DNA from 3 places in the Dielma fastidiosa genome. Region 2 is predicted to be linked to each of the others. Evidence: predicted binding sites of a transcription regulator. Region 2 holds the regulator's gene; each other region holds the start of a gene.

Region 1 (7,031 bases), on a different contig from region 2:
GAAAGAGCCGATAAAATGAGATTGTATTAATCTCATTTTATCGGCTCTGCGTCTTTGCGTCTGGCTCTGTAATCACAGTTACTTTGAACTGCTTTATTTCAATTAAATTTTCTTGTCTGCATTTCGGACAATAGAGGGGGAATTTTTTTAATTCAGTATCTTCCCTTATCTTTAATCGTGTTTTATTTCCACATACAGGACACAATATCCACTTGTAGTTTATAATAACTATCTCCTCCTTTACACTTTAATTCAAATCTTTATTAAAAAATATTTCATCTTATTTAACAAGAAACCATATTTATATAACAACATAAAATACACTAAGTTATTTTATTGAACATATATCGTACTTTATCTATCCGACTATTTGGACGACGGGGCTGGCAAACAGGTTCACCGGTAGTAACATGGTACCCTTTTAACTCTGTTAAACAAACACTACGTCCATTTGTAAAGAAAGTTAAATCACTACGATATTCTTGAATACACCGAGCAGGGATTTCTCCACTAAGAATGACCTCATTATTTTTCAATTGAGTGTCTACGATGTTCGCACAATATTTAGGAGCATCGTTGTATGCTCGTGAAAGATATTCCTGTGGCGCATAAATTTTAAAACTAAGATATGGCTCTAACAATTCTGTTCCAGCTTTTTTTAAGACTTGTTCCAATACAATAGGAGCAAGCATCCGAAAATCTGCTGGGGTACTAACAGGGCTATAGTATAAGCCATACTTAAAACAGATTTTACAGTCCGTCACATTCCAACCATACAATCCTTGTTCACAGCCATAGCGTATCCCCTCCATAACTGCATTTTGAAACGATTGATTTAAGTATCCAAGAGAAACCGAGCTCTCATACTGCATTCCACTTCCCAACGGAAGCGGTGATACAGATAAACCAATGGAAGCCCAGAAAGGATTTGGCGGCACTTCGATGTGAATGGTATATTCTGCATTTTTTAACGGTCTCTCCATATAAATGACTGTAGGCTCTTTTAGTTCTATCTCCACATGATACTTTTCTTGCAACAGTGCACTAATCACTTCCATTTGTACTTTCCCTAAGAAAGAAAGTATAATTTCATGTGTCGTAGAATCCACGTAATATCGTAGAAGCGGATCACTATCTGAGATTTCCAAAAGGGCATCAAGCAACATTTCTCTCTGTTCAGGTTTACTCGGTTCAACAGTTGTTTGTAGTAGAGGGTGCGGATTTTCAATCTTTTTTCTCTGTGGCAATAGTTTTGTATCTCCAAGAACACTATTTAACTTCAAAAACTCATTTTGCAAAATAACAATTTCTCCAGAATAAGCTCTATCAATCTTACATAATTCACCATTTATTGAAGTATACATTTCTGTAACTTTTATTTTTTCTTTTTCTGATACTCTAACCGAATCTCGTAAATGTAGTACTCCACTATAAAGGCGTATATATGCAAGACGTTGTCTTTTTTTTGTATATTCAATTTTGAAAACATTTCCGCAAAGTTCAGACGGACCTCGATGTGTTGATGAATAAAATTTATTAGTAATAACTTCTATAAGGTTATCAATCCCTATATTACTTTTTGCACTTCCATGATAAAGAGGGAACAGAGAACAATTCTGAAATCTTATGCTTTCCTCTTGTTCGAGTTCCAATGCTTCTAATGATTTACCGGACATATATTTCTCTAAAAGGTCATCGTTTCCCTCTATTACCGTATCCCATTGTTCAGATTCGGTAAAGTTCGTCACACACATATTAGGATACAGTTCTACCTTCTGTTTGATTACAATTTCGGCAGAAAGTTTCTCTTTAATATCCTGATAAACCGTTGATAAATCAATTCCATTTTGGTCAATCTTATTGATAAAAAAGATTGTGGGAATCCCCATTTTCCTAAGTGCATGAAATAATATACGAGTTTGTGCTTGTACGCCATCTTTTGCAGAAATCAGTAGAATTGCCCCATCTAAAACTGATAATGAACGATATACTTCTGCTAAGAAATCCATATGTCCTGGCGTGTCTATGATGTTCACCTTCGTATTTTCCCACTGAAAAGAGGTTATTCCTGTCTGAATTGTAATTCCTCTCTGACGTTCTAAAAGCGTATTATCCGTCCTCGTTGTACCTTTGTCCACGCTTCCTAATTCTGTAATCGCTCCACTGTTATATAATAAGCTTTCTGTTAAGGTAGTTTTTCCTGCATCAACATGAGCTAAAACTCCAATATTAATAATTTTCATGTGATTTTCCTCCATTCAAAAACCCAAAAGGGCATAAAAATCCCAGTGATAAATACTTTTATCACTGGGATTTTTATGCATAACCATAGGCATACAAAGCATACAGATATTCTCCGGATACTTTAGAATCACATGATAAAGGTATTCTTAAACTGGGTACAAAAAACTAAGCCCTCCTAAAAAAGGACATCCAATTATTTGTTCCCACTATCAAATTGACAGTTTATTTAAGAATACCTTGCCGCATATTTATTAACTCCTTTTAAATAGATACTTAAATAATAGCACGTAAGAGCATATTTGTAAAGGAATCTCCAATTTTTTATCAAAGAGAGTACGTGATTACAAAATAGCTGTAATAATGTACCAATATTTGTTATTCTATAATCTTCCAATTACTCCCGTTCTTTTCAAGTACCAAATCAAATTGAGATACCTGCGTTGCTTTGGTCTGCTGGTCGATATACTCCACTGTCAGCGATACCGTGACTTGATTATCCTTACGATTGTGAATAGGATTTACCAGTTCTTGAAAGATGTACTCTTTTCCGATTGGTTTTAATATCCCGTCATTCACATAGTAGGAAAGTTCACTGGCTGTCGCTGTAGGATAGAGCTTGAAGAACGTCGTTAAAAACTCATTGATTTCATTGGTTGTAATGGAATCAACCGTCCCCTCACTTTCAATGGCTTTTGGTTTATAACTTGATTTCTTAGGTATGTTGGTAATGGTCGGATTCTTAACCAGTACCATATTTCCAGAACCATCTACATAGACACTCACTATATAAGCAGAGTGGACGGTCTTTGTATTTTCTCCCTCTGTAATGAGCTGGTCTACACTGTAGGTTACATTAAACTCATTGTCGCCAGTTGGCTCTACCGTCCATATCTGAAATCCTCTTACAGAAGACGATACAGGAATATCTTTGCGTACTGTATCAACATTGAGAGCTTGAAGTTCATCTGTCAGATAGCCTTTTAGACTTTCCATTCGATTATCAATGGACTTATCGGATTGCTCCCATGAATAGTAGACTTTCGCAAAGTTCTCTACAAAATTTTCTACATGATGAGTATCAACGTATTCCTTTTCTATGATAGTTGTTTCGTGAATAGTATGAGTATCTATAGCTGTAAAGTGCTTGAATATCGCAAAGCTGAAACTAAGCCCTAAAAGTACCCACAAGGCAATCACAACCTTTTTATGAGGATTGACCTTATAGACACGAGGTTTCTTTTCCTTTGGTATCTGTTTTTCTTTATTCTGATTTTTTCTAAATTTCATCATTAAATCTTCCTTTCTCATTGTTTGATTCGTCCTGCTCCCACTAAATGCTGTTGCCAGTAGGGGCTTGTTAAGTCGGCATAACCGATTGGGTCGCCTGCATGAAACATACGGTTATTGCCAAGGTATATCCCAACATGAGTAATATAAGAGCCAGCGTTATAGGTAGAATGAAAGAAAACCAAATCGCCAGCTTGTGCTTCCGATAGTGGGATATGCTGGGTCACATCATATTGCTGTTGTGCGGTTCGTGGTAAGTTAATTCCAGCTTTTCCATACGTCCATTGTGTCAGTCCGCTACAATCAAAAGAAGTAGTCGGGGAAGCTCCACCGTAAACGTATCGCCAGCCCTCATATTTCAGTGCTTCGTCCATGATGGCTTGTACCGTATCATCATCAAACTCTGTTGTGACAAGATACTGCGTTACCAGTTGCACATAAAACATATTGCCATAGTTGTATCGCCAGCCCCCATTGATAGGTATGGCTATGGGATTGGGGTAAGACACTTTTTCGCCACCTGAATACTCTTTTGAGAAACTTTGAGCCAGTTCAAAGGTATATTTATTTCCACGATTAGCCACATACCCTAAGAAACCACCACCATAATTGTAGGACTGGATAACCGATTCTAAATCTACACTGAGCCTTTCGCTACTGGCTAATAATTCACTGAAATACTTCACACCTTGCTTAATGGATTCTTCTGTACTCAATGAATTAGGTGGAAGACCGAGGGATTCCGAGGACTGCATAACATCTTCCGCAGTACCGCCCGATTCCACCTGTATAATCGCAAGAAGTATGTTGACATATTCTTCAACGCCATATTCTTTGGCATATTTTTCTACCATAGGCTTATGAGCCAGCACTTCTGCGGAAACATTCACACCTCCATAATGAATATTGGAAATTCCGCTGTCCTGTTCATCTGAAAATAAAATGGCAACAAACAGAAGCAGTGAGAAGACCATCAAGAATAATCCAGAACCACCAATCACTAAAGTTTTCAACTTCATGGTTTCTTACCGACTTTCTTAATGGTGGCGGTTTTGATTGGTGGTCTACTTCTTGTATTTTGTAGTGGTACTCTTTGAACAGTAGACGGACGTTCTTTTGTGATTGGACGTTGTGAAGTTCTATCTGCTGTAGTGGTTGAAGTTGCTGGCTTTTGAACGGTTTTTTCTTGAACGGTATTGCCTTGGCGTTCCACTTTTGGACTTGAAAAATCGGACTTAACTGCTGGACGCTCTTGTTTGGCTTGTTGAGATTCCTTATATGAAGTCTGAATATTAGACTGTTTTGAGGTCTGTTCATCATGATATTGTTCTTGTCTTGTAGTCGGTCTTTCATGAACAGAAGAAGCAGGCTGTTTTTTCTGTTTGACCTGTTCCATTTCAGAGCGACGCTTCGCAATGGTTTTTCGCCTTTGTTCCTGCTGTTCCTTGCGTCCACTGGCTCTGTCCGCTTTGGTTTGAGAAATACTACTGGTTAAATCACGGACATTCTCTTTTACTTTGGATTTTCCTTGATATACTGCATATCTTGCATTGGTCGGCAAATCTTTAACCTGTTCTTTCAAACCACTAGCAGTGTCTACCATTCTGTCTTTGGTATCAGCTACTGTACCGATGGTTTGACCGATACGTTTTCCAAGTGTTGATTTTTCCTTTCCGTCTGGTCGGGAGTGATCTGCTTGTGTCCTTGCAGAACTCCCCGAACCCGACTGTCCTTTTTTACCTGTAACAATGGCAGACCCAGCCCCTAGAGTAGTCATGGAACGTCCAAGTTTCCGCTGTAGACGGTGCATGTGAGCGTGCATAAGCATACGAGGTTTTCTCATCACACGACTTCCCACACTTTGAGAATCGTTACTCTGTAGAGAAAACATACTCATTAAATCGCCCAGCTTGAAGTAGATTCCTGCAAAGGTCACAATCTGTAGAAAAGCAATCAAAAAGAACGGATAACCAGCCGATAAGGTATAGAGCATGGTTGAAATACTAAATGCTGTCGTAATAATCAATGTGATTCCAGCTCGTGTCAAAATGGTATTAAAGAGCTTTGTTATGGCTCGTTTTGACATACCATCAAATGATGGAATCATGCTTAAAATAAAGCTCACAGGCAGAAACATAGCATAGATGATAAAAAGTACCTGCGAGAAAATCATGATTCCTGTTAATAGGAATACAAATATGGAAATCCCAATATTGAAGACAAATAGGAAGAAGACTGTACCTAAACGGTTAATGGTCTTTGTAATGGTTAGATTGGTATTGCTTCTGTCTTCAATTTCTTCCGCAACAATTTTTTCTCTGTCTTCGCCATTGTTGGAATCTGGGCTGGTGGAGAGCAGGCTTTCCACACGGTCAATACCGATACTTTCAATGTCTGAACTGTTGTATTGAAGCAGTAGCCACGGTTGCTGAACCTGTATGGAAAACAGGCTATCTCTGATTAAGTCCACGCTGTCCTTGCCTTGACTATCGGAATGGGGCATGACAATCTTCGTGCCAAGTGATAAACTGGCATTACTGATGTCTGATGAAAAGTCATTGATTTTTTTAATGTAGTCGGGAGCGTAGGCAATAAAGGAAGCCGATAGGATAAACACCAGCACAAAATTCATAATGGCATGAATTGCCTTTGTGGTTTCTCTCTTTATCAGTCCCGTATAGGCAACATAAACCCCAAGAACCAAAATCAAGAGTAAGAGGAATCCAACATAGAAACCCTCTGTTGAAAATCCGTTTGCACTCACACCAGCTAAGGTCTGCATATTCTTACCAATGGAATCTGCTGTAGCGGAAATGAAGTCTAAGGAATAGGCTTCCTGTACTAAGTAACCTGTCGCATTGGAAACATACAAACTGATTGTCCAAATAAAATTGGTAATGGCATATAGTCCATACATGACCTGTTTTCCAATCCCGTCCGACCAGTTCCACGGAAGCCAGCCCCAGCTATTATCCACATAAAAATCCAGTTGATAGTTTTCAAGTGGGTATCGGCTGTATTCATTTGCCACATTGACCGTATCATCTACCAAGCCCGCAGCTTGAACCACCGTTCCCAGCATGGCTAAAAGAAAAATGGCAATCACAAGTGTGAAAGCCACTGTCATTGCCACTTTACCTAGACGTTTCAGCGTCCAGTTTGATTTTATTCTGTTTACTATTGATGGTTTCACATTTACACCTCTTTTCGCACAGGTGGTCTGGTATCAAAGGCATGGAGCAGTTCTTCAAATACAGGGTGGAACTGTATCACACCGACACGACCATATAAATCACTGATAAGGCATTGCCCGTTTTCCAAATCACGCAATCGCTTCTGATTGTTTTCGTCCTCTGGGTCTACACCAAAAAAGGCTAAGGTCTTTTTAATCTCGTTAAGGTCAGTGGAACGAAATGCAAATTTTAAGCCGAGGTTATTTTTCAGTTTTTCATCTAAGAGGTCGTCTGTATTTTGGGTCACGAAATATACCCCAGCGTTCA
Region 2 (7,031 bases):
TTGTATTCTCGGCGGTGGTTTATTAAAGGGGTTGATCAGTTTATTTGTCATGCTGAGTATCTTAACTCCAGAAACAGGCTTTCATACACTGTTGACTATTCTCTCTGATGTACCCTTTTATTTCCTGCCATTTTTGTTAGCAAGTTCAGCAGCTAAAAAATTCGGTACTGATCAGATGATGGCAATGGCTGTTGCTGGTATGTTGATGTATCCAACGGTAATCAATAATGCGGGTTCATCTATTTCAGTGCTTGGCCTGCCGATTACTTATGTTAAATACTCAGGTTCGGTGATTCCAATCATTTTATCCGTATGGGTTTTGAAATATGTTTACAAATGGGTGAATAAAGTGATTCCGGATACTATGCGAATGCTATTTGCACCAGTTTGTATCTTTATTATCATGGGTATTGTCAGCTTGGGAATTACCGGCCCAATTGGTTATTATTTAAGTTCATATGTTGCGATGGCAGTTAATTGGCTGTTTGCTTTTTCACCGGTGGTTGCTGGCTTTGTTGTTGGCTTTACCCGTCAATTTATCGTTTTCACTGGTATGCATCTAAGCTTGACTTCAATTATTCTTTCTAATATTGAAGTATATGGTTATGATCCGCTGATTGCCATCTATGGTATTAGTGCTTTAGCTGTATCTGGTGCAGCTTTCGGTGCTTTCTTCAGATTAAAGAACAAGAGTAATCGTCAGGTTGCTTTATCTTCAGGAATCAGTGCTTTACTTGGTATCACTGAACCAGGCCTTTACGGTGTGCTTGTACGTTTTAAGTGGCCGTTTATGGCTGTTTCTATTGCCAGCGGTATTGGCGGCGTTATCAGTGCCTTATTAGGAGGACATGGTTATACAGTATCTACACCTTCGGTAATTACCTTATCTATTTTTGAGGATACGATGCCAGCGGTAGCATTAAGTTATGCGGTAGCATTTGTCATTGCCTTTGTGTTAACATATATACGTCCTATTGATGAAACAGCTGCTAAGAGTGAAAAAGCACTGGCGGCTGAGAAAAAACTAGTGATTAAGGTTGAAGCATCACCGGCTGATATTTGCGCACCGGCTAAGGGTACAATGATCGAATTAAGTGAAGTAAATGATAAGACATTTGCCAGCGGTGTAATTGGCAAGGGAATGGCAATCATACCTTCTGATGGAGACTTATATGCACCGGTTGACGGCGTGGTGGCAATGATTTTCCCTACTCAGCATGCATTGGGCTTTACAACTGATGATGGTAAAGAAATCTTAGTTCATATCGGTTTGGAGACAGTTGATCTTAATGGAGAAGGCTTTAATCTTGAGATTAAGGCTGGTCAGCAAGTTAAACGCGGTGAGCGAATCGGCAGTTTTGATTTAAGCTTGCTGAAAGAAAAAGGCTATGATCCTACAATCATCGTGGTTGCAACACATAATGACAGTCAGATTGCAACACAGGCCGCAGGTAAAGTAGAAGCCAAGGATTTAATGTATACAATTAATGCCTAATAGAAAGCAGGTGACAGGATGAGGGCAGGTTACGCAAGAGAAATAATTAATCCGTTTTATCCTTGTAAAATGGAAGGATATAATGAAGCTAGATTCTGTTTCAATCAAAGTGAGGAACAGAAGGCTGCAAGCGGTGAAGGCTTGAGAACGGCCTATGGACAGCGTGATGATCTGTTAATGGATGTGCTGTGTATTGAAGCTAAAACAATGTTGGTTTTCATACAGCTTGATATTTGTATTGTTGAAAGAGAATTTGCTGACTTCTGCCGTGAGGCTTTGTCTTGTGAATTTCATTTGCGTCGGGAACAGATTTCCATTGCATGTTCACACACGCACAATTCACCTGTTGTTTCTCATGGTATGGCTTATGATTTGAAACCAGATCTTGAGTATTGGGAATTGATTCGGAATAAAATGATATTGGCTTTGCGTCAGGCAATAAGCAAGCTAGAGGATGTGAGCGTTTGTTTAGACCAGCATACAGTCACTGGTTATTATAATAATCGGAATCGGCAAAATGATGAGTATTATCGCTATTGTGATGAAATTCGAATCAGTGCGGGTAATAAGCCTATTGTCAAAATTCTGAACTTGGCTTGCCATCCTACAATTCTTGGTGCCCAGAATATGCTGATCAGTGCAGATTTCTTTGGTGTTATGCGCAGATGCTTACAAGGAAATGACGGCTATCCGGTTATGATTTTCAATGGTGAAGCAGGTGACAGTTCACCGCGTTTACTAAAAAAAGGTGTGGACTGGCAGGAATGTATCCGTTATGGTGAGGGTATTGCTGATCAATTGATGAAGCCATGTGCTCAGCGAATGGTTGAGGTCGATGAAGTTGATGTGAAAGAAATTGTTTATCATATTGATTATGAGCCGCAAAAGAATGCGTATCTGCTTAATCAAAAGCAGAAACTGGAAGCTGAATTGGAAACGCTGAGTCCAGAGAGTGATCGTTACCATCGGATAGATACATGCTATCTTTATGATGTTAAAGATAAACTCAAAAAGGATCATATCCATTATGAGACATTAAGCTATATCTATGATTTTAAAGCTTTCAGGATAGTCTGTGTTCCTTGTGAAATTGATACTGTATTAGGTGCGAGACTTCGCAATGCGGATGAAAAGCCTACTTATCTGTGTGCATATAGTAATGGTTTTCACTATTATGCAGTTAATAAGGATGAATATGGAATTGTTTTTGAATCATATAATACATATTTTCCTTATGGTGCAGCTGATGAGATGGTGGATATGATTCTTCGTGAATATAAATAAAAAGAAAAAGAGGTGCGGTTATGAATCTATTTGATGCAGTAAAACTAAAGGAAATACCTGAACCTATTATATCTAAAGCTGAAAAACCAGTGATGCTGAGTGATGAAACAATGCAGGAAAGAAAAGCTAAGCTGCTTGCTAAAATGCAATCAGAAAAACTAGATGTGATGCTTATTTATGGTGATCTTGAACATGGATCTAATTTTGAATATTTAACTGGTTTTCTTCCTCGTTTTGAGGAAGCGCTGCTTGTCGTGCATAAAAATGGCACAGCGTATTTGCTGCTTGGCAATGAAAATTTGAATAAGGCGGGTATTTCCCGAATCAAAGCAAAGGCTGTTCATGTACCGTACTTTTCTTTGCCTAATCAGCCAATGCAGGGTGAACGATCACTGATTGATTGTTTTAAGGAAGCAGGCATTCAAAAGGGAATGCAGCTTGGTGTTGTTGGCTGGAAAATGTTCACGAGTCAGTTTAATGATAATACACAGCTTTTTGATCTCCCTTATTATATTGTTCAGGCACTTGAAACTTTAGTAGGCAGAAAGAATCTGATGAATCGATGTGATTTGTTTATTGGCGCAGAAGGAATTCGAACGATTAATAATGCTAATGAGCTTGCCCATTATGAATTTGGATCTGCTTTAGCGAGTGATGGCATGCTGGCGGCTATGAATATGCTGGCGGCAGGTGTTTCAGAAATGGAGCTTGGGCAGTGCCTGAATCGTTATGGCCAGCGCAACAGTGTTGTTACGATCGCTGCTGCCGGAGAACGTTTCGTTAAGGCTAATCTCTATCCCACTGATAATCAGGTTAAACTAGGTGACAAGATTTCTTTGACAGTGGGTTATAAGGGTGGTTTAAGCAGCCGCAGCGGTTATGCACTGTATGATGAAACACAATTGACAGTTCCCTATTTAGATGGAATTGCAAAACCTTATTATTATGCGGTTGCTGCATGGCTTGAAAACATCCAGCTTGGAATGAGCGGGGATGCAATGTATCAAAAGATTGAGCAGGTGTTGCCTAAGCATAAATATCATTGGCATTTGAATCCGGGGCATTTATGTGCGGATGAGGAATGGCTGTCATCACCGATTTTTGAAGGCTCAGCGGCTTCTTTAAAAAGTGGAATGCTGCTTCAGATTGATATCATTCCAAGTGTTGAAGGATTGGGCGGTGCCAGCTGTGAGAGCGGAATCGCTTTAGCGGATGCTGCGCTGCGTAACCAGCTAAAACAAGAATATCCGGCCCTATATGAAACTTTCATGAAGCGCCGTGCATATATTAGTGAAGTGCTGGGTATTCATCTGCATCCAGAAGTGCTGCCGATGAATGATACAGTTGCTTATTACCGTCCGCTCATGCTGAATAAAAAACTAGCGTTTGTAAAAGAGTAGACTCCCTTCCGGGAGTTTTCTTTTGCGAAGAACAAGTTTCACGGCTGTTTTTCTTTTTTGCTTATGCTATAATAACATTATTCGTAAACAGTATGGAGCACAGATATGCGTAAGAAAGATGGATTTACATTAATAGAATTAATCGTTGTCATTGCCATTCTTGGTATTTTGGCACTTTTTTTAGTACCGTCTTTTATCGGTTATGCCCAAGATGCGAAGAAAGCCGTTTGTGATAGTAATCTGACCTCAATCAACCGTGCTTATCAGACTAAGCTTATCAGACTTGGCAGTGATGAAAATTATGATTTACTGAATGAGGTATTAAATAATACGAATGAAGAATATTTCTCAACTGTGCCTAAATGTCCTGACGGCGGCAGCTACTTAATTGAATCATACACAACTGATGCAGGGAAAACTGCCTATCGGACAAAATGTACGATTCATTCTAAAACAACTTCGACAATTCCAGTTCAGATTTTTGACCAAATGAAAGATTTGATGGATAACCCAGATAAATACAAACAATTTAACCCTTACGGAAGTGATAAGAATATTAATGATTGGCAGTTAAACAGCAATGATCAGGTACGGGCTATCTTAAAAAAAGCCAATGGCGGGAAATGGCCGACACTTATCCTTGATGGAAGTGATACTGTTTATTATGTACAGCCTTATATGGATACATATAAATCAGAGACAACAACACCAAGCGGCCAAAAGTATGTCTATGCGTCGACAGGTGAAAATTGGTTTGCTTCGCTGATTTATGACCGTGACAGCGGCAAGTGGTATCAGCCGTCTACAAAAAATCAGACAATCTTAATCGCTAATAAATCCTATGATACTGTTAAAGAAGAAATGGAAAAGCTGCACTGGGTAGAAGCTAACCCTGTGATTTCCGGAGAAATTATCATGCCATAACGAACAGACGCGTAATCTGTTCGTTTTTATGTTAGACACATAATTTCACATTCATTTTTATTTGATTTTAGCACTTTATTGTTGACAGTGCTAAAGATTCGGTATATACTGTTAGCAGTAAGAAGGGTTGAGTGCTAGAAAGGAGCGGTGAATATGGATCAGCTAACATTCAGACAGACGAAAGTATTTAAAACCATCGTTGATGAATTTATTCGTACCGCTGAACCGGTCGGCAGTAAAACATTACTCACACTGCTTGATTTCAACTGCTCATCAGCGACGCTGCGCAATGAAATGGCAGCGCTTGAAGAAATGGGCTTGCTTGAAAAAACACATACATCTAGCGGCCGCATACCTTCTTCTAAAGGTTATCGGTATTATGTTGATAATCTGATGGAAAAGCAGCTTGATCAGAAAGTTGTCAATGCCTTGCAGACCGTCTTTGATGCCCGCAACATGAGCATCGATGAGGTAGTTCGGCAAAGCTGTGATATTCTCTCACAGATGACAAATCTGACAAGTGTGGTTCTGGGACCTGAATCAAGGTATCAGACCTTGCAGCATATCTCGCTGATTCCAATCAATGAACGCAGTGCAGTGGCAATATTTATTACCAATCATGGTCATACAGAAAATAAAACCTTCCAATTTGAAGATAATATTTCAATGAGTGATATTACCACCTGCTGCAATATATTGAATGAGAATTTGTGCGGTATCGCATTAAATGAAGTTGTTGAAAAAATGAAAGAGATTGAGCCGTTGCTGGCAGGCAAGGTTAAGCGGCATGAAATATTGTTTGAAGCCTTTGTCAATGCCTTTGTACGGTTTGCCAGTGATCAGGTTTATCTGTCAGGACAGAAAAATATGCTGTATCAGCCGGAATTTGCCGATATTGAAAAGCTGAAGCAGCTGATGTCAATGCTGGAAAACAGCAGTCTGTGGCGTCAGATTGGTTATGGCAATGAAGAGATGGCAATCAGGATCGGTACAGATAATCGTGAATTAATGAATATTGACGATGTTTCTGTCATATCCAGCAAGTTTAAGATCAATAAGGATGAGGAAGGCCAGCTGATGGTAGTGGGACCTACGCGTATGCCTTATAATCAGGTTGTTGCGCTGATGGAATACATGAGCCAGCAGATTGAAAAGATGTTCAACAACGAATAAGGAGAATAAAATGGACGAGAAAAAAACAGAAGAAAAGCAGACATGCGAAGCGGCGGCTGAGGAAACTAAGCCAAACGTTGAAGCCGAAGCCTGTGAATGTGAATGCCATGAGAAAGCTGAATCTTGTGAATGTGAATGTGAACATGAAGGCAAGGGTCACGGACATGGCAAGAAAAAAGAAATTGAACGGCTGAAAGCGGAAAATGAAGATTTACGCAAGGAATTAGACGTAGCCAAGAATGCTTATTACAAGGCGTACGCAGATACTGAAAATGCGAAGCGCCGGCTTCAGCAGGAATTTGATACTGCTAATAAATATAAAATGCAGAGCTTTGGTAAAGAGATTCTGCCTGTCATTGACAATCTTGAACGAGCATTGATCGTCAAGAGTGACTCAGAAGATATCAAGACTTATGTCAAGGGTTTTGAAATGATCTACAACCAGTTGATCGAGCTTCTGAAAAAAGAAGGTATCACTGAAATCGAAGCGAGTGATAAGCCGTTTGATCCAAACTTCCACCAGGCACTGATGCAGGAAAGCCGGGAAGGCGTGGAAAGCGGTATGGTATTGGAAGTATTACAAAAAGGCTATATGATTAAAGATCGTATTTTAAGACCAGCGCTTGTAAAGGTAAGCGAATAAGGAGGACACACATTATGAGTAAAATTATCGGTATTGACTTAGGTACAACAAATTCATGCGTTGCTGTTATGGACGGCGGCGACTGCAAAGTTATCACAAACCCAGAAGGAAA
Region 3 (7,031 bases), on a different contig from region 2:
CAGCAATGGTGTAAAGAATACTGCTAATAAGAAGAGCACACCTGTCACCACAGCTGTAAGACCTGTACGGCCGCCGGCAGCAACACCTGAAGTTGATTCAACAAAAGATGTAACTGTTGAAGTACCTAATACAGCGCCGACACAAGTACCGACAGAGTCTGCCACAAATGCTTGTTCAGCATTGATCAATTCACCTTTTTCATCGATCAGATCAATACGGCTTGCGATGGCAACTAAAGTGCCGGCTGTATCGAAGAAATCGACAAATAGGAAAGAGAATAATACTAAAATCAAATCAGTATGTGAGAATAAAGTGCTGAAGCCTTCAGTAAATGCCATGAAGGTAGGCATTGCAGGTATGCTGTCAACGACACCGCTTGGCATAGCAGGCATGCCGGATACACCCAACATTCCCAAAACAACACCAACCACTGCTGTGATAATCAAACCATAGAATACAGCCGCGTTTACCTTACGAATCAGCAATACAACAGTAACGACGATGCCGAAAAGACACAGAGCTACCGTTGGATCAGTGAAAGGTCCAAGGCCTACATAGGTAGAGGCATTCGCAACTACGATACCCGCATTCTTCAAGCCGATGAAAGCGATAAAGAAACCGATACCGGCACCAATCGCAGCTTTTAAATGCTTTGGAATCGCATTGACAACCATTTTTCTTAAGCCGGTTACAGATATAATAAAGAAAATTACACCAGATAATAATACAACGGCTAATGCTTCCTGCCATGTATAACCATACTGGAAGCAGACAGTATATGTAAATAATGCATTAACGCCCATACCAGGAGCCAGTGAAACTGGATAATTTGCCAATAGTCCCATTAAAATACTAGCAATACCAGAAGAAATAGCCGTAGCAAGGAATACTGAATTGAAATCCATACCTGTTGCTGACAGCATATTCGGGTTTACCCCAAGAATGTACGCCATGGTAAGAAAAGTAGTAACACCGGCAATAATTTCTGTCTTAACCGATGTATGCTTTTCCTTAAGTTTAAATAACTTTTCTAACATTGTTCAATCCCTCTTTCTGTTTTGTTCGGCATATAAAAAAGCTTTCATTGACCACAATGAAAGCAAAAAGATGCTTTCACCATAGTCCGGCATTTACGGTGCCAGGTAGAAACGCTTCCCCTTATCAGAAGCTTATATGATGAACAAATACCTTACTATTATATCGAAATATGACTGACAGTTCAATTGTAAAATCTGCCTTTTTATCAATAAATTTAAGCTTTTTCAATGATCATTTAACATCTTTAAAAATGTAAGCCCTGTCATCTGTAAAACAAGAAAAAGAGGGAATTTCCCTCTTTAGATTAATAATCCATTGGCGGAGCGATTGGTTCCTTCTTTTCCGGTAATTCAGCCACAGCTGCTTCCGTTGTCAGGAATAATGCAGCAATGCTTGCGGCATTCAATAAAGCGCTCTTTGTAACTTTAGCCGGATCAATGATACCTGCTGAGAACATATCCACCCATTGACCAAGTTTTGCATCGAAACCAACATTAGGTTTAGCAGCTTTCTGCATTGCGACAATATCATCACCATTATAACCAGCATTCTCAGCAATCTGATAAACCGGAATTAATAATGAATCAAGAACTACGCTGAAGCCTCTCTGTACATCAGTAACCTCTGATTTCAATACATCTTTTAATTCATTGTATACTTCCACTAATACTGCGCCGCCGCCGATAACCGTACCTTCAGCAACCGCTGCCTTGGTAGCATTTAATGCATCCTCGATGCGCAGTTTCTTTTCTTTTAATTCACTTTCTGTAGCGGCACCAACTTTAATTACAGCAACACCGCCAGCCAGCTTAGCTAAACGTTCAGCAAATTTCTTCTTATCAAATTCGCTTTCTGCATTATCCATCTGATTGTGGATTTCGTCAGTTCTAGCTTCAACAGCAGCCTTATCACCAGCGCCGTTGATAATTGTCGTCGTATCTTTATTTACTAAGATCTTACCCGCAGAACCTAAATCAGTAATATCCATTTCTTTCAGATCCATATTCAGATCTTTAGCATAGAATTTAGCGCCCGTTAAGATTGCGATATCCTGCAGCATTTCTTTCTGATTGTCACCAAAGCCAGGTGCTTTAACCGCTACAACATTGAATGTACCGCGCAGTTTATTAACAATTAATGTTGATACTACATCGTTATCATAATCTTCAGCAATCATCAATAATGGTTTGCCTGATTGTACTACTTTTTCAAGTACCGGCAGAATTTCCTGAATTGTGGAAATCTTTTGATCAGTAACCATAATTAAGGCATTGTCGATTTCGATTGACATTGTTTCGCGATTGCTTACCATGTAAGGTGAAACATAGCCTTTATCAAACTGCATACCTTCAACAACTTCTAATTCAGTATCAAAGCCTTTAGATTCATCTACAGTGATTACACCGTCTTTGCCAACCTTTTCCATTGCTTCAGCAATAAAGCCGCCGATTTCAGTGCTGCCTGCAGAAATTGAAGCAACTGATGCGATATCATTGTTAGTTTCTACTTTGTGTGCCTTGCTTAATAAAATCTTAGCTGCTTCTTTGCTGGCTTTATCGATACCTTCACGCATCAATACAGGGTTAGCTCCCTTTTCAACCATCTTTAATCCTTTATGAATCATTGACTGAGCTAAAAGGGTAGCTGTTGTAGTACCGTCACCAGCTGTATCATTTGTCTTAGCTGCTACCTCATAAACTAATTTAGCACCCATATTAGCAAATTTATCAGCACATTCAATTTCTTTTGCGATACTTACACCATCATTAGTAATCAATGGTGAGCCATAACCCTTATCCAAAACTACATTACGGCCTTTAGGACCCAATGTTACTTTTACTGAATCGGCAAGGATATCTACACCCTGCAGCATTGCCTCTCTTGCATCTTTAGAAAAACGTACTTCCTTACTCATATCATTTTCCTCGCTTTCTTATTATTCCATGATTCCTAAGATATCACTTTCAGGAACCAAGATATATTCAACATCATCTACTTTAACTTCAGTACCTGAATACTTTTTATAAACTACTTTATCATTAACAGCCACAGTCGGTTTTACTAATTGTCCATCCACCAGCTTTCCCTCGCCAACAGCTTTAACAATCGCATAGGAAGGTTTTTCTTTTGAAGCTTCAGTCAAAACGATACCGCTTGCTGTTTTCTTTTCAGCCTCTACTTTTTCCAACAGAACATAATCATGTAATGGTTTAATCATTAAGTATTCCTCCTTTTTGGCACTCTCACTATCTTTGTGCTAACTCATATTATACTCAATTCTAGCACTCTGTCAATACGTCTGCTAAAACTTTTTATATATTTTGCTATTTCATTCCAGTATTACAATGCTGTCATAATGATTGTAATTTCATGAGAATAAATTATAATAAGAATATCTTATAAGGAGGATTCGTTTATGTATTATGAACCACATAAATCATCAATAGCTAATCTGGATGCAAATCTTGTAGCTTTATTTGTTTATTTAATACCGATGCTGGTTGGCTTTGCCTTTCATGCCTCAGCTTTAGCTTGGATTATTCCACTTGTTGTTTTCTTTGTTGAGAAAGACAGCGATTTGGTTAAATTCCATTGTGTTCAGGCTGTCATGCTGGTATTTATTCCCGGTGTTCTTTCATTTATTATTTCAATGATTACAGCTATTATTGGCGGTACTGCCATGGTAACTGGTTGGTTTGTTAGCTTTTCAGGGATTATGTCATTGTTAACCGGAAGTGTTTTTGGAATTATTTTATTAGTATTTGGCTTAATTACCGGCATTATTGCTTTAGTATTTTTTGTCTTTAAAGTAATTGCGATGATTAAAGCCTACAATTATATCGCTTATGAAGTACCTGTAATTGGCAAGATTGCATCAATAATTGTGAATGGATCACATTAAAAGTTTATGGGGCTGAATCGAACCAGATTTGAATGATGCCCCATTCCCTCTCTTTTTATATATATGTAGAAAAGTGCTGAAACTTGATTGTTCAGCACTTTTTTATGTAAACAAATCACAGGGGGTTAGCCTGTGATTGTTTGAATTTATTGATTATTCAGTTGCTGGAGCAGTCGGAACTTCTTCTTCTTTCTCCTCTTCGTTATTTGAAGTTGTTGAATCATTCACAGTATTATCTTCTGTATTTGATTCATCAGTATTCTCTATATTATCTACATCTTCAGGAAGAGAACCATTAGTTGAATCATTTGTCTCTTCTTCATGTTCTGATATGATTTTACTATTAGTATCTATCTTGCTATAATCTGTTAATCCGGTGATATCTGTGTGCTCAGGTCCAACTAAAACCTTAGAAGCAACAAAATCACAGCCATCATTAACATTAAGAATCGCACTATGTCCATTTCTACCATATACATAAATTTGAACTAATTGAATGTTCTCTGTATCTGCCGATAATTTCTGAGTATGTTCACCAGTAATTGTTACATAATCAAGAGTTAAAACAGAATCAGACTTATACGTATCTGAACCAAATCTATCCCCAACTACAATTGGAGCGCAAGGCAATTCATTGCCACCTCCCCAATTACCAGTTAAGTAATCCTTATCTTTACCAAATGCATCAGTATAATGAATTTTTGTATTAGTAACTGTTGCATTGCCAGCTCTAACTACTAATGTTTGACGATTTCCATATAATTCTGAATTTTTAATTATTAAGCTACCTGGAACATTTATTAATACTGTCGCATCATCGTTATCTTTAGCATCTTCTGTGTCTGTTTCATTATTTCCTGTTGTTTTTAAAATACTATCTTCAATCAAAATTTCAAAATTATAATTATCTTCAGAGCCCGCATTTGTTCCAACTGCATAAGTTCCAGCGTTAATTTCAGAATGATTTTTTACTATTACTTTTGAAGCATTACCTTGAGGTGATAATGCGGAAGCATTTGTATCCATCTTTACATTATCTAATGTAATACTTCCATCCTTACCTACAATAAACACAGAATCTGAACCATCTATTTTATTTTTACTTGTTATATTACCATTCTTAAAGACAATACTCTTGTTTATATATGAAAATTTAGTTGAGACAGTTTTACCTTTATTATTTATATAATGAACACTTGAAAGTGTTAAAGTTTTACCATTTAAATCGATGATGATCTCTTTCTTACTTGTATCAGAAAGCAATTGATCATAAAACCCAAGTTCAACACTGTCAACACCAGTTTTTGTCAATGTTAATGTAATATCATTTTGAAGAACAATATGATCATTATCCTTTGAATCCATAATTGCTGTTTTCAAAGAGCCATCATCTGTTACTGTGTGTGTAGTGTAGCTTGGTGTTACAGAACCGCTTCCTCCACTTGAAGATCCACCTGTTGATGGTTTATTTACTTCTGGTGCTTTCTCAACATCCTTGCCTGTTTCTACGTCCTTGATAACTGTATCCTTGCCAGCTTCTACGCCATCAACATTCGCTTCTACCTTGTTGACAGTTCCTTTACCATCAATACTTACTGGTGCGTCGGCTGTCAATGTGCCTACTGTACTGCCTTTTGATACTTCAATGGCTGTATCTTTTGCACTTTCTGTTACTACTACATTCTTAACATCGGCATTTACCTTGATTTGAGTGTCTGTCTTTACTTCTAGGCTTTCCACCGGTGCTTGGATATCAACACTTGCATATGTCCGTGTACTTACTTCCTGTGCAGGAACTTCGATAACTACTTCTCCCTTTGTTGTTGACTGGACTTCAATCTTCTCTACTTCCCCTTTGAAGTTCTTATCCGGTGTTACCGCAGCTGTTTCTTCCAATACGATCGTCTTAACTTCTGTTTCGCCGCTTAATACGACTTCTGTATTTCTTGTCTGCGTACTGATTGCTTCAATCTTTGAATCAGTGATCGTTAACTTACCGGCTGTTTGGTTGTCACCAATGACAACTAATTTACCTTTTACAGTTATACCTTTTAATTCTAATGCTTTGGCTGTTGTCACATCAACATAGAGGTTACCTTCAATAACTTCACCCTCTAATGCTTCTGGATCTGTTAATACTACTGATTTTGATTCAGCTAATGGAATGGCTTTGCCATCTTCAGTCAACTCATAACCGTCTTTGACATAATCCTTCGCCATAACACCGGTACCTTTAATATAATAGCGGGCACCGTTATCCTCTACCCAAGCATCTGCCTGCATAACACCGGATTCACCCATGAAATACCAATGCTCATTGGAAGCGATCCAGCCAGTACGCATTGCTCCGTTATCATCGAAAGCATACCAGCAGTTATTGTCTTTGATCCAACCCTTGGCTATACTGCCATCTTCCTTAACATAAGACCATGTGCCGTTGTTATTGACCCATTGAGCCTCAGCCGCTCTGATTGGCATTGCCGCTGAACAGAGCATTGCAGCTATGACTAAAGCAGTCATCGCTGACTTTGTTTTGTTTGATTTCATTTTAATCACCTCCCCAGGTATTGAAAGAATGTCTTAAAAGGTATACTTTATACCACACTGAAGGAGAGACAAAAAACAACTGTGAAAGTGCATAAAAAAGCCTGCGAGCCTTTACAAACGACTCAAAAATGCCTATAATGAAAGAGAAATATAGTGTCTCAAAAGGTATACTTTTTAAGACACTACACTATAATGTGATTATTATTAACGATCATATATCTCTGTGTTTTTATCTTTTATAATCAAAAAAGTAAGTTTATAAGCTAAAATAAAAGCCGAATCAGTGCAGATATTAATTCCGCATAATTCGGCTTTCTTATCCTTTATACTGCTTAAGTGCATTAATTTATCCATCAGCAATCTTTCCACAAAGTTACCGCTCACACTTTTATATATAAATATGTGTGTCTGAATCACACTTTTATTACACTATGCTTTTGAACTTAAATTCTATATGTTTAATAACGCTAAAAATATTCTGCGCGTTGGCTTAGAAATTGACACTAGATATTTCTGGGAATGAGAAAAGTTTCGCCTATCTTT

What was found. Region 2 encodes HrcA, which represses chaperone genes, less so after heat shock. Its sites were predicted from a motif close to TTTTAGCACTNNNNNNNNNNNAGTGCTAAAA; they were not measured.
Region 1: DWZ33_RS08975 (tetracycline resistance determinant leader peptide) is a predicted target of HrcA. The motif match lies at 2,564-2,594, and genes of this name have one in related genera.
Region 3: DWZ33_RS12255 (co-chaperone GroES) is a predicted target of HrcA. The motif match lies at 3,272-3,302, and genes of this name have one in related genera.

Annotation. Positions count from the first base shown of each region.
Region 1 covers NZ_QRQL01000003.1:198,727-205,757, forward strand. Annotated here, with positions in the region: gene DWZ33_RS08965 (cysteine-rich KTR domain-containing protein) at 38-205, opposite strand; gene tet(M) (tetracycline resistance ribosomal protection protein Tet(M)) at 324-2,243, opposite strand; gene DWZ33_RS08975 (tetracycline resistance determinant leader peptide) at 2,259-2,345, opposite strand; gene DWZ33_RS08980 (conjugal transfer protein) at 2,620-3,552, opposite strand; gene DWZ33_RS08985 (bifunctional lytic transglycosylase/C40 family peptidase) at 3,549-4,544, opposite strand; gene DWZ33_RS08990 (CD3337/EF1877 family mobilome membrane protein) at 4,547-6,724, opposite strand; gene tcpF (conjugal transfer ATPase TcpF) at 6,727-7,031, opposite strand, start outside.
Region 2 covers NZ_QRQL01000005.1:136,833-143,863, forward strand. Annotated here, with positions in the region: gene DWZ33_RS11825 (glucose PTS transporter subunit IIA) at 1-1,495, shown strand, start outside; gene DWZ33_RS11830 (hypothetical protein) at 1,514-2,779, shown strand; gene DWZ33_RS11835 (M24 family metallopeptidase) at 2,800-4,179, shown strand; gene DWZ33_RS18430 (prepilin-type N-terminal cleavage/methylation domain-containing protein) at 4,285-5,103, shown strand; gene hrcA (heat-inducible transcriptional repressor HrcA) at 5,257-6,276, shown strand; gene grpE (nucleotide exchange factor GrpE) at 6,287-6,919, shown strand; gene dnaK (molecular chaperone DnaK) at 6,934-7,031, shown strand, end outside.
Region 3 covers NZ_QRQL01000006.1:2,309-9,339, reverse strand. Annotated here, with positions in the region: gene DWZ33_RS12265 (NCS2 family permease) at 1-1,038, opposite strand, end outside; purine riboswitch at 1,101-1,198, opposite strand; gene groL (chaperonin GroEL) at 1,344-2,954, opposite strand; gene DWZ33_RS12255 (co-chaperone GroES) at 2,976-3,257, opposite strand; gene DWZ33_RS12250 (hypothetical protein) at 3,456-3,941, shown strand; gene DWZ33_RS12245 (N-acetylmuramoyl-L-alanine amidase family protein) at 4,095-6,488, opposite strand.